3 regions of the Streptomyces sp. NBC_00016 genome follow, and region 1 is predicted to be linked to each of the others. Evidence: predicted binding sites of a transcription regulator. Region 1 holds the regulator's gene; each other region holds the start of a gene.
The links. Region 1 encodes HrcA, which represses chaperone genes, less so after heat shock. Its sites were predicted from a motif close to TTNGCACTCNGNNNNNCNGAGTGCNAA; they were not measured.
Positions count from the first base shown of each region.

Region 1 (5,554 bases):
CGCGGCCCAGCAGTTCCGGTTCGAGGTCCTTGTAGGTGTCCACCCGCTTCAGGACGGCCTGCCAGACCGCCCCGGTGTTCTCCGGCCAGCCCAGGGCCCGGCACACGCCCGTCTTCCAGTCCTGGCCGTGCGGGACCCGGGGCCAGGCCTCGATGCCGACGGCCGAGGGCTTCACGGCCTCCCAGATGTCGATGTACGGGTGGCCGACGACCAGGGCGTGTTCGCTCGTGACCGACCGCGCGATGCGCCACTCCTTCGTGCCGGGGACGAGGTGGTCCACCAGGACGCCCAGCTTCGCGTCGGGTCCCGGCGCGAACTCGGCGACGATCGCCGGCAGGTCGTCCACGCCCTCCAGGTACTCCACGACCACGCCCTCGACGCGCAGATCGTCGCCCCACACCTTCTCGACCAGCTCGGCGTCGTGCCGGCCCTCGACGTAGATGCGGCCGGCGCGGGCCACACGCGCGCGCGCCCCGGGGACGGCGACCGAACCGGAGGCGGTACGGGTGGGACGTACGGGACCGCCGGACGCAGGCCGTACGAGGGTCACGACCCTGCCCTCTAGCAGGAAGCCGCGCGGCTCCAGCGGGAACACCCGGTGCTTGCCGAAGCGGTCCTCCAGGGTCACCGTGCCCGCCTCGCAGCGGATCACCGCCCCGCAGAACCCGGTGCCGGGCTCCTCCACCACCAGCCCGGCCTCCGCCGGGACCTCGGGGACCGGTTTCGGCCGCTTCCAGGGAGGGGTCAGGTCGGCGGAGTACTGGCGCATTCGCATGACGATAGGAGAAGCGCCGGGCCGAGGGACACACGATCAGCGCGACACGCCGAAACGGGCCGCCAGCGCGTCGCGTTGCGCCCGTACGAACGCCGCGTCCACCACCGCCCCGTGACCGGGCACGTACAGCGCGTCCTCGCCGCCGAGTTCGAGGAGGCGGTCGAGGGCGGCGGGCCAGTGGGACGGTACGGCGTCGGGGCCGGCCTGGGGCGCGCCGGACTCCTCGACCAGGTCGCCGCAGAACACCGTCTCGGGGCTGCCGGGGACCAGGACCGCCAGGTCATGGGCGGTGTGACCGGGGCCGACGTTCGCCAGCAGGACCTGCCGGCCGCCGCCCAGATCGAGGGTCCACTCGCCGCAGACGAGATGCCGGGGCCGGACGAGCGTGTCCGCGGCCTCCGTCGCCGCCGTCTCGTCGAGACCGTTGCGCACCGCGTCCGCCCGCAGCTCCTCGGCCGGCACGGTGTCGACCCCCACCGCCCCGAAGACCTCCGCGCCCGCGAACGCCGCAGCCCCGAACACATGGTCGAAGTGGGGGTGGGTGAGGGCGAGATGGGTCACACGGGAGCCGGTGAGTTTTTCGGCCCACGTCCGCAGCCGCGCCCCCTCGGCCAGGCTCGACCCCGCGTCGATCATCAGTACCGCGCCCGCCCCGACGACCAGCCCCGCCGTGCAGTCCCAGCCCGGCAGCCGTACCCGTCCCACCCCGGCCGCTACCCGCTCCCACCCCAACTCTTCCCAAGTCACCGTCATACCGCGACGCTAGCCCTACGACGCTGCGCCGGGGGCCGACCTTGCCCCGGGTGTACCCCACAGCCGTACACTGGGCCGGGGAACGCTGGCACTCGGATGTGAAGAGTGCCAGACGGGGCTCCCAGGGGACTGGGGACGACTGCTGGAGGTGTGCGCGCGATGCTGAGTGAACGCAGGCTCCAGGTGCTGCGCGCCATCGTCCAGGACTACGTCGGCACCGAGGAACCCGTGGGGTCGAAGGCGCTCACCGAGCGGCACAGCCTCGGCGTGTCCCCGGCGACGGTCCGCAACGACATGGCCGCCCTGGAGGACGAGGGGTACATCGCCCAGCCGCACACCAGTGCCGGGCGGATCCCCACGGACAAGGGCTACCGGCTGTTCGTCGACAAGCTGGCCGGCGTCAAGCCGATGACCGGTCCCGAGCGGCGGGCCATCCAGAACTTCCTCGACGGCGCCGTCGACCTCGACGACGTGGTGGCCCGGACCGTACGGCTGCTCGCGCAGCTCACCCGGCAGGTCGCCGTGGTGCAGTACCCGTCGCTGACCCGCTCGACCGTGCGGCACGTGGAGCTTCTCTCGCTCGCGCCCGCACGCCTGATGCTCGTGCTGATCACGGACACCGGGCGGGTCGAGCAGCGGATGGTGGACTGCCCGGCGCCCTTCGGGGAGGCCTCGCTGGCAGATCTACGCGCGCGGCTCAACAGCCGGGTCGCGGGCCGGCGGTTCGCGGACGTGCCGCATCTGGTGGAGGATCTGCCGGACGCGTTCGAGACCGAGGACCGCGGCACGGTCACAACGGTGCTCTCCACCCTGCTGGAGACGCTCGTCGAGGAGAACGAGGAGCGGCTGATGATCGGCGGAACCGCCAATCTCACCCGCTTCGGACATGACTTTCCCCTCACCATCCGACCCGTCCTGGAGGCACTGGAGGAGCAGGTCGTGCTCCTCAAGCTCCTTGGCGAGGCGGGGGATTCGGGCATGACCGTACGCATCGGTCACGAGAACGCCTATGAGGGACTCAACTCCACTTCGGTGGTGTCGGTCGGCTACGGTTCGGGCGGCGAGGCAGTCGCCAAGCTGGGCGTGGTCGGACCGACCCGCATGGATTACCCGGGAACGATGGGAGCGGTACGAGCGGTGGCACGGTACGTCGGACAGATCCTGGCGGAGTCGTAGGTGGCCACGGACTACTACGCCGTTCTCGGCGTGCGCCGCGATGCGTCGCAGGAAGAGATCAAGAAGGCCTTCCGGCGGCTCGCGCGCGAGCTGCACCCGGACGTCAACCCGGACCCGAAGACCCAGGAGCGGTTCAAGGAGATCAACGCCGCCTACGAGGTGTTGTCGGACCCGCAGAAGAAGCAGGTCTACGACCTCGGCGGCGACCCGCTGTCGCAGTCGGGCGGCGGAGGCGCGGGCGGCTTCGGCGCGGGCGGCTTCGGGAACTTCTCGGACATCATGGACGCGTTCTTCGGTACGGCGTCGCAGCGCGGTCCGCGCTCGCGCACCCGGCGCGGCCAGGACGCGATGATCCGGCTGGAGATCGACCTCGAGGAGGCGGCCTTCGGCACGACCAAGGACCTCCAGGTCGACACGGCGATCGTCTGCACGACGTGCAGTGGCGAGGGCGCGGCCCCCGGCACCAGCGCGCAGACGTGTGACATGTGCCGCGGCCGCGGCGAGGTGTCGCAGGTGACGCGGTCCTTCCTCGGGCAGGTCATGACCTCGCGGCCGTGCCCGCAGTGCCAGGGCTTCGGCACCGTCGTGCCGACCCCGTGCCCGGAGTGCGCGGGCGACGGGCGCGTGCGCTCGCGCCGCACCCTGACGGTGAAGATCCCGGCCGGTGTCGACAACGGCACCCGGATCCAGCTCGCGGGCGAGGGCGAGGTCGGCCCCGGCGGCGGCCCCGCCGGCGACCTGTACGTGGAGATCCACGAGCTGCCGCACGCGCAGTTCCAGCGGCGCGGCGACGACCTGCACTGCACGGTGACCCTGCCGATGACGGCGGCGGCGCTCGGCACCAAGGTGCCGCTGGAGACGCTGGACGGGCTGGAGGAGGTCGACATCCGGCCCGGTACCCAGTCCGGCCAGTCGATCCCGCTGCACGGCCGCGGTGTCACGCATCTGCGCGGCGGGGGGCGTGGTGACCTCATCGTGCATGTCGAGGTGCAGACGCCGAGCAAGCTCGACCCCGAGCAGGAGCGGGTGCTGCGGGAGCTGGCCAAGCTGCGTGGTGAGGAGCGGCCCACCGGGCAGTTCCAGCCCGGGCAGCAGGGGCTGTTCTCCCGGCTGAAGGACGCGTTCAACGGGCGGTGACGGTGGGTGTGCGGGGGCCTTCTCGCCCCCGCCGCCCCTTCCCTTTCCCGTCCCTGGGGGCTGCGCCCCCAGGCCCCCGTACCGGCCCTGAACGGGCCTCGTCCTCAATCGCCGGACGGGCCGGATCTGCCGGCACGTGAAAGCACGTGCCGATGGGAAGGGTCGATTCGGACTTGTTCGGAGGACGTGACAACATGCCGTCATGTCCTCCGCACTGACCGATCTCTTCCCGTATCCGATCGTGCAGGCCCCCATGGCGGGCGGTGTCTCCCTCCCGCGGCTCGCGGCCGCCGTGTGCGAGGCCGGCGGGCTCGGATTCCTGGCCGCCGGGTACAAGACGGCCGACGGCGTGTACCAGGAGATCAAGCAGCTGCGGAGCCTCACCACCCGCCCCTTCGGCGTGAACCTCTTCATGCCGCAGCCCGAGTATGCGGAGACGGGCGCCGTCGAGGTCTACGCCCACCAGCTGGCCGGTGAGGCCGCCTGGTACGAGACCGAGCTGGGCGACCCGGAGAGCGGCCGCGACGACGGCTACGACGCCAAGCTCGCGGTGCTGCTGGACAACCCGGTGGCGGTGGTCTCGTTCCACTTCGGCATCCCGAGCACCGAGGTGCTGGAGTCCCTGCGGCGCGCGGGAACGTTCACCCTGGTCACGGCGACCACCGCCGCGGAGGCCCGCGCGGTGGAGCGGGCCGGCGCGGACGCGGTGATCGTGCAGGGTGTGGAGGCCGGCGGCCACCAGGGCACCCACAAGGACAACCCGGAGAACGACCGCTCCGGCATCGGGCTGCTCGCGCTGATCGCCCAGGTCCGCGAGTCCGTGAACCTGCCGATCGTGGCCGCGGGCGGGCTCATGCGCGGCAGCCAGATCGCCGCGGCCCTCGCGGCCGGTGCGAACGCGGCCCAGCTGGGGACCGCGTTCCTCGTCACACCCGAGTCCGGCGCGCACGCCGTGCACAAGCAGGCGCTGACCAACCCCCTCTTCGTACGCACCGAGCTGACCCGTGCCTTCTCCGGCCGCCCGGCCCGCGGCCTGGTCAACCGCTTCCTGCGCGAGCACGGCCCGTACGCGCCCGCCGCCTACCCGGAGGTCCACCACCTCACCTCGCCGCTGCGCAAGGCGGCCGCCAAGGCGGGCGACGCACAGGGCATGGCGCTGTGGGCGGGACAGGGACACCGGCTGGCCCGCGAGCTGCCCGCCGGGCAACTGGTGGAGGTCCTGGTGTCCGAAATCGCCGAGGCGCGGACAGCGTTGTCGGATTTCCAGGCCCGTGAGGGCGGTGCCTCGTGACGGCGCCCGTCTTCGTCGTCGACGCACTCCCCGCCTCCCGCTCCGCGTTCGTACTGGACGGTCCCGAGGGCCGGCACGCCGTCTCCGTGAAGCGGCTGCGGACCGGTGAGGAGGTCGTCCTCACCGACGGCGCCGGGCGCTGGGCGCGGGGCGAGGTCGTCGCCGCCGAGGGCAAGGACCGGCTGGTGGTGAGCCTGGGGGAGGTGGTCGAGGAGCCCGCCGAGGAGCCCCGGATCACCGTCGTCCAGGCGCTGCCGAAGGGCGACCGGGGCGAGCTGGCCGTCGAGACGATGACCGAGACCGGCGTCGACGCGATCGTGCCGTGGGCGGCCGCGCGCTGCATCACCCAGTGGAAGGGCGAGCGCGGCGCGAAGGCCCTCGCCAAGTGGCGGGCCACCGCCCGCGAGGCCGGCAAGCAGTCC
Region 1 is NZ_CP108304.1:6,512,472-6,518,025, forward strand. It holds gene OG933_RS28840 (DUF3097 domain-containing protein) at 1-769, opposite strand, end outside; gene OG933_RS28845 (MBL fold metallo-hydrolase) at 812-1,528, opposite strand; gene hrcA (heat-inducible transcriptional repressor HrcA) at 1,688-2,704, shown strand; gene dnaJ (molecular chaperone DnaJ) at 2,705-3,841, shown strand; gene OG933_RS28860 (nitronate monooxygenase) at 4,044-5,132, shown strand; gene OG933_RS28865 (16S rRNA (uracil(1498)-N(3))-methyltransferase) at 5,129-5,554, shown strand, end outside.

Region 2 (5,554 bases), 2.4 Mb from region 1:
AGATGTGGCGGGGCGGGTTCGACTTCGCCTTCTCCCTCGACGACCAGATCGAGCAGGGTGACCGCGTGTGCAACCGGTGGACCTGGAGCGGCACCCACAAGGGTGACTTCATGGGGATCCCGGCGACCGGGAAGCAGGTCGGGATGACCGGCACGACCGTCTTCCGGTGCCGGGAGGACGGGAAGATCGTCGAAGCCTGGTGGCAGTACGACCGGCTGGGGCTGATGGAGCAGCTGGGCGCGCTGGACGCGCTGGAGCGGTAGGCGACGCGGAGGCCCGGCACCCCTTGTTCATGGGGTGCCGGGCCTCTGCCGTGCCTGCGACCTGGGTCAGTGCCTGTCGACCCGGGCCGTTGTACCGACGCGCTGCGTCAGTGGGAGTGACCGTGGGAGTGGCCCGCGGCGGCCGGCTCTTCCTCTTCCTTCTTCTCGACGACCAGGGTCTCGGTCGTCAGGAGGAGGGAGGCGATGGAGGCGGCGTTCTCCAGGGCGGAGCGGGTGACCTTGACCGGGTCGATGACGCCGGCCTTGACCAGGTCGCCGTACTCGCCGGTCGCGGCGTTGAAGCCCTGGCCCTTGTCGAGCTCGGCGACCTTGGAGGTGATGACGTAGCCCTCGAGGCCCGCGTTCTCGGCGATCCAGCGCAGCGGCTCGACGACGGCGCGGCGGACGACGGCGACACCGGTCGCCTCGTCGCCGGTCTTGCCGAGGCCGCCCTCGAGCACCTTGGCGGCGTGGACGAGCGCGGAGCCACCGCCGGAGACGATGCCCTCCTCGACCGCGGCGCGGGTCGCGGAGATGGCGTCCTCGAGACGGTGCTTCTTCTCCTTCAGCTCCACCTCGGTGGCGGCGCCGACCTTGATCACGCACACGCCGCCGGCCAGCTTCGCGAGGCGCTCCTGGAGCTTCTCGCGGTCCCAGTCGGAGTCGGTGTTCTCGATCTCGGCCTTGATCTGGCCGACGCGGCCCTGGACCTCGGCGGAGTCGCCGGCACCGTCGACGACCGTGGTGTCGTCCTTGGTGACGGTGACGCGGCGGGCGGAGCCGAGCACGTCGACGCCGACCTGGTCGAGCTTGAGGCCGACCTCTTCGGAGATGACGGTGGCGCCGGTGAGGACCGCGAGGTCCTGCAGCATCGCCTTGCGACGGTCACCGAAGCCGGGGGCCTTCACGGCGACCGCGTTGAAGGTGCCGCGGATCTTGTTCACGACCAGGGTCGACAGGGCCTCGCCCTCGAGGTCCTCGGCGATGATCAGCAGCGGGCGGGAGGAGTTGGTCTGGATGACCTTCTCCAGCAGCGGCAGCAGGTCGGCGATCGAGGAGATCTTGCCCTGGTTGATGAGGATGTAGGGGTCCTCGAGGACGGCCTCCATGCGCTCCTGGTCCGTCACGAAGTACGGGGACAGGTAGCCCTTGTCGAAGGCCATGCCCTCGGTGAAGTCCAGCTCCAGACCGAAGGTGTTGGACTCCTCGACGGTGATGACACCGTCCTTGCCGACCTTGTCCATCGCCTCGGCGATGAGCTCGCCGACCTGCTGGTCCTGGGCGGACAGCGCGGCGACGGCGGCGATGTCGGACTTCTCGTCGATCGGGCGGGCGGTGGCCAGCAGATCGTCGGAGATGGCCTTGACGGCGGCGTCGATGCCCTTCTTCAGGGCGGCCGGGGAGGCACCCGCGGCAACGTTCTTCAGACCCTCGCGTACCAGCGCCTGGGCGAGCACGGTGGCGGTGGTCGTACCGTCACCCGCGATGTCGTTGGTCTTGGTCGCCACCTCCTTCACCAGCTGGGCACCGAGGTTCTCGTACGGGTCGTCGAGCTCGACCTCGCGGGCGATCGTGACACCGTCGTTGGTGATGGTGGGGGCGCCGAACTTCTTGTCGATGACGACGTTGCGGCCCTTGGGGCCGATCGTCACCTTGACCGTGTCGGCAAGCTTGTTGACGCCGCGCTCGAGGGCGCGACGGGCGTCCTCGTCGAACTTCAGGATCTTCGCCATGGGAGCGGTTCAGCCCTCTCGGAAAACGTGGGTGAAACGAACGGCGCCCCCAGCACCCGGCTCACTGAGTCGCGGGGGCCAGGGGCGCAGTTCACTGCAAAACTGGGTGAATTACTTCTCGATGATCGCGAGCACGTCGCGAGCCGAGAGGACGAGGTACTCCTCGCCGTTGTACTTCACCTCGGTGCCGCCGTACTTGCTGTACAGGACTACGTCGCCGACCTTGACGTCGAGCGGCAGGCGCTCGCCGTTCTCGAAGCGACCCGGGCCCACCGCGAGGACAGCGCCCTCCTGGGGCTTCTCCTTCGCGGTGTCCGGGATGACCAGGCCAGAGGCGGTGGTCTGCTCGGCGTCGAGCGGCTGGACCACAATGCGGTCCTCGAGCGGCTTGATGGCAACCTTGGAGCTGGTGGTCGTCACGATCCGACCTCCCCCTTCGGAGATCTCACGGGGCTAACTGTCTGAGGTGGCGACCAGGTGGATCCGTCGTCGCGGGTGCCGGACCTGCCCGTCGCGTGTTGGCACTCTCCAGGGGGGAGTGCCAGAACTGAGACTATGACCGTGATTAGCACTCGGTCAAGCGGAGTGCCAATGCCTGCGGCGCGTCGGCCGGATTTCGGCTTGGGTGAGTAGACCTTTTGCCGTGGTGCGCCCGCGTGAGTCCCGTACCGGGGGCTGCCGCCCCCGGGCCCCCGCTTCGGCCCTGAAGGGGCCTCGTCCTCAATCGCCGGACGGGCTGAGATGCACGCGTCCTACAGATAGTCCTCCAGCCTGCCCACCGTCAGGCCCTGCTCCTGTACCCGGCGCAGCAGGTGCGTCGTGCGTTCCCTCAGGCCCGGGCCCGTCGACTCGTCCGGGGCCACGGCGATGATGTCGCCGGGGTGGAGGCGGTGGGGGCCGTGTGTGTAGGTGAGGTCGGTGGGGCCCATCGAGGCACGCCACAGGACGACGGCCGCGATGCCGCAGTCGGCGGCGGCGCGTCGGGTGGTGGTGTCGTAGGTGCCGTAGGGCGGACGGAAGAGGCGGGGGCGCAGGCCGAAGCGGGCGCGGAGTTTGTCCTGCTGGCCGCAGATCTCGGCGCGCTGGCCGGCGTAGGGCAGGCCGCGCAGGGCCGGGTGGTCCAGGGTGTGGTTCTGGATGTTCGCGCCGACGGACCGCAGGCGGGCGAAGTGGGCATAGCCCGGGCCCACCACGCTGTCCGTGAGGAACATGCTCACCGGCAGACGCAGCTCGCGGACCATGTCGACGAAGCGGGGGTCGCGCTCGGCGCCGTCGTCGTAGGTGAGGAAGACGACCTTGTCGGTGGTCGGGACGTGGTCGACGACCGGCGGGAAGGCCGCTCCCGGGCTGCCTGCCAGGGAGCGGGCGGGGTGGCGCGGCGCGGGGGCCAGCGGGGCCGTCAGACCCCAGCGGCGGTACGCGTCCTGCGCGGCCGGGCCGTGCGGGCGGACCCGGGCGGCGGCCTTCTTGCCGAGCCGTTCGATCGGGTCGACGGACTGGGCGCAGCCCGCCAGGGTCGCCAGTGTCGTGAGGGTCGTCAGGATCAGCAGTACGGCCGGCAGCCCCCGCGTCCTCACAGGTAGTCCTCCAGGCGTGCCACCGCGTACCCCTTCGCCGTGACCTTGTTCAGGAACCGGCGGACCATGTCGGGCATCGTGCCCTTCCAGTCGCCTCGGCCGCGGAAGTGGCTCAGGACGATGTCGCCGGGGTGGAGGTCCTGGTCCCACTCGCGGTACTCCCAGTGGTCGACGAAGACCTCCTCGGCCCAGAGCGGGGCGTAGCGCACGCCGCAGGTCTTCGCGGCGCGCAGGGTGTCCTGGTCGTAGTTGCCGAACGGCGGCCGGAAGAGGGTGGGGCGCTTGCCGTAGCGCTTCTCGATCACGTTCTGCATGCCGCAGATCTCGCGCTTCTGGCGGGTGTAGGAAAGGGCGGGCAGGTAGGGGTGGTGCAGGGTGTGGTTGTTCAGTCCCACGCCCCGGTCCTGCATCTTCTTGAAGTAGCCGTAGTCGTCCTTGACCAGGTAGTCGCTGAGGAAGGCGGTGTACGGGATCTTCAGCTCGCTCATCATGCGCAGGAACGCCGGGTCCTTCTCGGCGCCGTCGTCGATGGTGAGGAAGACGACCCGGTCCCTGGTCGGGATCGTGGTGAAGACGGGCGGGAGGCCGAGTTCCTCGTGATCGTGGACCTCGAAGCCCTTGCGGGTGGTGATCTCCGGCTTGTCCGCGGGCGGCGCCGGGGGTGTCAACGGGACCTTCTTCAGACCCCAGCGCTTCGCCGCGGCGACCCGGGCCTGGTGTGCGGCGCGGAGCCTGGAGGCGTACGAGTGCAGGGCGCGGGCGGGTGGCGCCGCGGGAGGCGGCCCCGCCTTCCGGGGCTGCTGGCCCGGCGCGGGGCGGGCCGCGCGGCCGGCGCCCTCGCCGCCTCCCGCGCAGCCCGAGGCGATGGTGGCCAGCGCGAGGACGGCCATCAGGCTCCGGACGCCCGCGCGCCGGCGGGCCGGCCCGCGCCGCCGCGGTACCCGAGAACAGCCGCGCTTCTCATCATTTTGTACGACAGGTCCCATGGCGCCGGATCCTCGCAGTCACCGCCCCGCAACCCCGTCCGACACCGCCGCCGAAGACACACCATCCACCGACTGGCCCAAAGAGACCGGCAGCGGCGGGCGGTGACCGGTGCCGCGGGCCGCTGGTCGACAATGAGGTGGTGAACGACCTCGCTCCCCTCCTCACCGCCGAGGGCCGTGCCCTCCTCGACCTGGTGCGCGGCACCGCTCCCGCCGACGAGCTCGCCGTCGCCACCCGGCTGCGCCGCGAGCACCCGGCCGGCCTGGTGTCCGCGGCGCTCGGCCAGGCCCGGCTGCGCCAGCGGGCGGCGGCGAAGTTCGGGGCCGAGGACGCGGAGCGGATGTTCTTCACGCCGAACGGCGTGGAGCAGTCGACGCGGGCGAGTGTCGCCGGATACCGGGCCGAGCGGATGAAGGCACAGGGCGTGACGTCGGTCGCCGACCTGTGCTGCGGGATCGGCGGCGACGCGATCGCGCTCGCCCGGGCCGGGATCCGGGTGCTGGCCGTGGACCGGGACCCGGTCACGGCCGAGGTGGCGCGCGCGAACGCCGACGCGCTGGGGCTGAGCGCGCTGATCGAGGTGCGGGAGGCGGACGTCACCGAGGTGGACACCGGTGGCTACGACGCCGTGTTCGTCGATCCGGCGCGCCGGGGCGGCCGCGGGCGCATCTTCGATCCCGAGGCGTACTCGCCTCCCCTGTCGTGGGCGGTCGGCGCAGCCCTCGCCGCCCCGCGCGCCGCCCTCAAGATCGCGCCCGGCGTGCCGCACGAGGCGATCCCGGCCGAGGCCGAGGCCGAGTGGATCTCGGACGGCGGGGACGTGAAGGAGGCGGTGCTGTGGTTCGGCACCGAGCCGGGGGCCGTGCGGGCCACCCTGCTCCCGGGGCCGCGGACCCTGCTCGGCGCCGGGCTGCCCGACCCGGACGTCCGGCCGGTCGGGCGGTATCTGTACGAGCCCGACGGCGCCGTCATCCGGGCCCATCTGGTCGCCGAC
Region 2 is NZ_CP108304.1:4,140,813-4,146,366, forward strand. It holds gene OG933_RS18150 (ester cyclase) at 1-263, shown strand, start outside; gene groL (chaperonin GroEL) at 371-1,996, opposite strand; gene groES (co-chaperone GroES) at 2,108-2,416, opposite strand; gene OG933_RS18165 (polysaccharide deacetylase family protein) at 2,749-3,573, opposite strand; gene OG933_RS18170 (polysaccharide deacetylase family protein) at 3,570-4,463, opposite strand; gene OG933_RS18175 (THUMP-like domain-containing protein) at 4,700-5,554, shown strand, end outside.
Region 2: a site for HrcA is predicted at 2,562-2,588, ahead of groES (co-chaperone GroES). Genes of this name have one in related genera too.

Region 3 (5,554 bases), 1.1 Mb from region 1:
GAAGCCGCCGATCAGCTCCCGCACGGTCGTGTAAGCCGCCACCGAGCCGTCGTCGGCGAGGTCGCCGGTGACGACGACCGCGTCCACGTCCCGCAGGTGGCGGAGTTCGCCGAGCAGGAGCCGCAGGGAGTCGGCGGCGTCGACACGACGGCCGTCGGGCCCGTCGACGCGGCCGATATGGGTGTCCGAGAGATGCAGGATTCTCATCTCCCGGACCATACCCGCGAGTTGACGCTCAGCGAGGTGTCGCTCGGCGAGGAGTGCCTCGGCGAGGAGTCGCTCAGCTGAGGGTGCGCAGCGCGGCGGCGTCGTACGGCTTCAGCTCGTCGAGACGGCCGTCGAGCACCTTGGCCGCCCACTGCGGGTCCTGGAGCAGCGCACGCCCGACGGCCACCATGTCGAACTCGTCGCGCTCCAGCCGGTCGAGGAGGTCGTCGATGCCCTTGACCGGGGAGCCCTGGCCCGCGAAGGCCTTGATGAAGTCGCCGTCGAGCCCGACCGAGCCGACCGTGATGGTGGGCTTGCCGGTCAGCTTCTTCGTCCAGCCCGCGAGGTTGAGGTCCGAGCCGTCGAACTCCGGGAGCCAGTAGCGGCGGGTGGAGGCGTGGAAGGAGTCGACACCGGCGGCGGCGAGCGGGGCGAGGATGGCCTCCAGCTCCTCCGGCGTCTCGGCGAGTCGCGCGTCGTACGCCTCCTGCTTCCACTGCGAGTAGCGGAAGATGATCGGGAACTCGGCCGAGACGGTCTCGCGCACGGCGGCCACGAGCTCGGCGGCGAACTTGGCACGGGCCACGGCGTCGCCGCCGTAGGCGTCGGTGCGGCGGTTGGTGCCGGCCCACAGGAACTGGTCCACGAGGTATCCGTGGGCGCCGTGGATCTCCACGCCGTCGAAGCCGATGCGCTCGGCGGCGGCCGCGGCCTCGGCGAACGCGCCGATGACGTCGTCCAGGTCGCGCTGGGTCATCGCCTTGCCGGTGCCCTCGGTACCGTCGACCCGGATGCCGGAGGGGCCGACGGCGGGCGCGTCCGCGAACGGCGGCTCACCCTGGTTGCGCACCATCCCGAGGTGCCACAGCTGCGGCACGATCTTCCCGCCGCCCGCGTGCACGGCCTCCGCGACCTTCGCCCAGCCCGCGAGCTGCTCCGCGCCGTGGAAGCGCGGCACCCGGTCGCTCTGCCCCGCAGACTCGTGCCCGACGTACGTCCCCTCGGTGACGATGAGGCCCACACCGGCGGCGGCCCGACGGCCGTAGTACGACACGACGTCCTCGCCGGGAACGCCGTCCGGGGAGAACATGCGCGTCATCGGCGCCATGGCGATGCGGTTCGGGACGGTGAGTCCGTTGATGGACACCGGGCGGGCGAGAATCTCGGCGGCGCGCGTAGCGGCGGGCGGGGTGATGCTCACGTGGGGGGCTCCTCGGGGCGATGGACCGGTGGGTATGTGCACATGCATTTAGTGCCTCTCCCACTGAAACCCCCCGGCCCCTCGCGCCATTCCTGGCCCCGGGAGACAGCCCCTGTGATCCCGGCCACGCACCCGGGCCGCACCTCTCCGCCACCCGTCCCGGCCGCGAGAATGACGCCATGCCGAAGCCCCCGCCGCTCAGCTCCCTGCTCTCCTCCCCCGAGCTGGAACGGTCCTCCGTGGTCGCCAACAACACCATGAACCGCGAGCGCGGCCTCACCGGCGTGAACAGCTACGCCCGTGAACTGGGCGTCGACCTCCTGGCCCACCTGGCGCACCGCCCCGCGCCCTCCTGGCTGGACCTGTGCAGCGGCGAGGGCCGCGCCCTGCGTGAGGCGGCGTCCGTCCTGCCGGCCGAGGCGGTCCTCACCGCCGTCGACCTGGTGGGCCCGCTCGTTCCGCGGCCCGCCCCGCCCGCCCTGGAGGAGATAGTCGCCTCCGTCTGCTCCTGGACCCCGGCCCGGACCTACGACCTGATCACCTGCGTCCACGGCCTGCACTACGTCGGCGACCAGCTCGGCCTGCTCGGCCGCGCCGCGTCCTGGCTGACCGAGGACGGCCTGCTGGTAGCCCACTTCGACCCGGAGTCGGTGCGCTACGCCGACGGTTCGACCGCCGCGAGAGGGGCGGTCTCGGCCCTGCGCGCGGCAGGCTACGACTACAGCCCCCGCCACCACCGCCTCACCCTCCGGGGCGCCAGGGCCGTCCGCCTCCCGTTCCGCTACCTGGGCGCCGACCCGACCGCCGGCCCCAACTACACGGGCCAGCCCGCCATCGCCTCCCACTACACCGCTTCCTGAACCGACGGCCCCTCCCGGGAACAGGCATCACGGTTCGGCCTCCAGCTCCACGTCCTCCTCAGCACCCCGAGAACGCCCGAGGGCGGCACCCCCCGTTTCCGGGAAGTGCCGCCCTCGGTCCGAAGGACGGGTGATCGACCAGAGGTCGATCAGAAGTCCATGTCACCGCCCGGCATGCCGCCGCCGGCGGGCGCGGCGGCCTTCTCCGGCTTGTCGGCGATGACGGCCTCGGTGGTGAGGAACAGCGCGGCGATGGAGGCGGCGTTCTGCAGGGCAGAGCGCGTGACCTTCGCCGGGTCGATGATGCCTTCGGCGATCATGTCGACGTAGTCACCGGTCGCGGCGTTCAGGCCGTGACCGATGGGCAGGTTGCGGACCTTCTCGACGACGACGCCACCCTCGAGACCACCGTTGACGGCGATCTGCTTCAGCGGGGCCTCGAGCGCGATGCGCACGGCGTTGGCGCCGGTCGCCTCGTCACCCTCGAGGTCCAGCTTCTCGAAGACGGAGGACGCCTGGATGAGGGCCACGCCACCACCGGCGACGATGCCCTCCTCGACGGCGGCCTTCGCGTTGCGGACGGCGTCCTCGATGCGGTGCTTGCGCTCCTTGAGCTCCACCTCGGTGGCGGCACCGGCCTTGATGACCGCGACACCGCCGGCGAGCTTCGCCAGGCGCTCCTGCAGCTTCTCGCGGTCGTAGTCCGAGTCGCTGTTCTCGATCTCGGCGCGGATCTGGTTGACCCGACCGGCGACCTGGTCCGAGGAGCCGGCACCGTCGACGATGGTGGTCTCGTCCTTGGTGATGACGACCTTGCGGGCCTTGCCGAGCAGGTCGATGGTCGTGTTCTCGAGCTTGAGACCGACCTCCTCGGAGATGACCTCGCCACCGGTGAGGATGGCGATGTCGTTCAGCATCGCCTTGCGGCGGTCGCCGAAGCCCGGGGCCTTGACCGCAACGGACTTGAAGGTGCCGCGGATCTTGTTGACGACCAGCGTCGACAGGGCCTCGCCCTCGACGTCCTCGGCGATGATCAGCAGCGGCTTGCCGCCCTGCATGACCTTCTCGAGGAGCGGGAGCAGGTCCTTGACGTTCGCGATCTTGGAGTTCGCGATCAGGATGTACGGGTCGTCGAGGACGGCCTCCATACGCTCCATGTCGGTGGCGAAGTACGCCGAGATGTAGCCCTTGTCGAAGCGCATACCCTCGGTGAGCTCCAGCTCCAGACCGAAGGTCTGGGACTCCTCGACGGTGATGACGCCTTCCTTGCCGACCTTGTCCATCGCCTCGGCGATGAGCTCGCCGATCTGGGTGTCGGCGGCGGAGATGGAGGCCGTGGAAGCGATCTGCTCCTTGGTCTCGACATCCTTGGCCTGCTCGAGCAGGGCACCGGAGACGGCCTCGACGGCCTTCTCGATACCGCGCTTGAGGGCCATCGGGTTGGCGCCGGCGGCTACGTTGCGCAGGCCTTCCTTGACCAGGGCCTGGGCGAGGACGGTCGCGGTGGTCGTACCGTCACCGGCGACGTCGTCCGTCTTCTTGGCGACTTCCTTGACCAGCTCGGCGCCGATCTTCTCGTACGGGTCCTCGAGCTCGATCTCCTTGGCGATGGAAACACCATCGTTGGTGATCGTGGGTGCGCCCCACTTCTTCTCGAGGACGACGTTGCGGCCCTTGGGGCCGAGCGTCACCTTCACGGCGTCCGCGAGCTGGTTCATGCCGCGCTCGAGGCCGCGCCGTGCCTCCTCGTCGAACGCGATGATCTTGGCCATGTGAAGTGGTCCTCCCGGACTGGGGTGGATTGCTCCGGACCGCGCTGGCGCCCGCGACGGACGGCTCGCCGGCCTCGTGGTTCCTTGCCCCACCTGGCCTGCGGGCCTCACCGACCCGGTCCTCGTTGTCACTCTCACCTTCAGAGTGCTAACGCCAATGATTAGCACTCGACCCATGAGAGTGCAAGCGCCTCCGCCGGAACCGTGCCCATGCGGACACCCCTCGCGGACGTCTCGCCGACGCCTCGCGGGCGCCCCCGGACAGACCGAAGGGCTCGCCCCCCGTGGGGGTGCGAGCCCTTCGTCAGTTGTACAGAAGAACGACGCTTTCAGTCGGCGCGTGCTTCAGCCGGTCGCAAGCCGGACCATGTCCGCCTGCGGCCCCTTCTGACCCTGCGAGATCTCGAAATCGACCCGCTGACCCTCTTCCAGGGTGCGGTAGCCGTCCATCTGAATCGCGCTGTAGTGGACGAAAACATCCGCACCACCGTCGACCGCGATGAAGCCGTACCCCTTCTCCGCGTTGAACCATTTGACGGTGCCCTGAGCCATGCCTAACTCCCCTATTACTGGCCCTTGCACGGATCCACACTTCGCGGATCCGGGTCAGACCTCACCCCCCGGTTGGCTTGGGGGCGTGCGCCGGAACGCGTCGACCGCGGCTGAATGTATCTGTCCAACTGCCGTCTGCAACAGGTCAGTCGGACGAGAATTCCGGACGCACGGGATCCGGAATGTGGCGAGAATTCGCCTGAATTAAGGGCAAGTCGGGCCCTGCATAAGCCACAAATGCCACGAAAGAGGCGCACACATTGGCTGCTTCTTATCGGGCGCGGGGCAGAAATCAAAGGCTCCGGATCCGGTGATCCGGACCGGGTTCCCCAACTGTACCGCGCTCAACCACACTGAATTGCCCCCTCCGCTTCTATCGCGGAGAGGGCAATTCGATGAACGCTCGGTAATCGCTGTTACCGACGGTTACTACCGATGGGTACTGAACTACGGTCAGCCACCTGCGACGGCCGGGATGATCGAGACGCCGGCGCCGTCCGGGGTCGCCGTCTGCAGACCCTGCTCGAAGCGGACGTCGTCGTCGTTCACGTACACGTTGACGAACCGGCGCAGCTTGCCCTGGTCGTCCAGGACCCGGGCGGCGATGCCGGTGTGGTTCTTCTCCAGGTCGGCGATGACCTCACCGAGGGTCGCCCCCTCGGCCTTCACCTCGGCCTGGCCGCCGGTGTAGGTGCGCAGGATGGTGGGGATGCGGACGTTGACGCTCATGCTCTTTCGACCTCCGGTCAGGCGGAGCGCCCCGAAGGGCGCGGGGCTGTCTGGATCGTGCGGCTGCCGCCGCGTGGGCGCGACCAGCCCCACGGCCCGCAGACGAACAACAAATCTCTCAGCCGAGACCCGCGTCCCGGAACGACTCCAGGGTCGGGCGGATGGTCGCGGTCAGGCCGCTGCCGGCCACCGCGTCCAGCGTCTTCAGACCGTCACCCGTGTTCAGCACGACG
Region 3 is NZ_CP108304.1:5,447,655-5,453,208, reverse strand. It holds gene OG933_RS24265 (metallophosphoesterase) at 1-207, opposite strand, end outside; gene OG933_RS24260 (NADH:flavin oxidoreductase) at 281-1,408, opposite strand; gene OG933_RS24255 (methyltransferase domain-containing protein) at 1,588-2,268, shown strand; gene groL (chaperonin GroEL) at 2,418-4,040, opposite strand; gene OG933_RS24245 (cold-shock protein) at 4,386-4,592, opposite strand; gene OG933_RS24240 (MoaD/ThiS family protein) at 5,046-5,321, opposite strand; gene thrC (threonine synthase) at 5,440-5,554, opposite strand, start outside.
Region 3: a site for HrcA is predicted at 4,202-4,228, ahead of groL (chaperonin GroEL). Genes of this name have one in related genera too.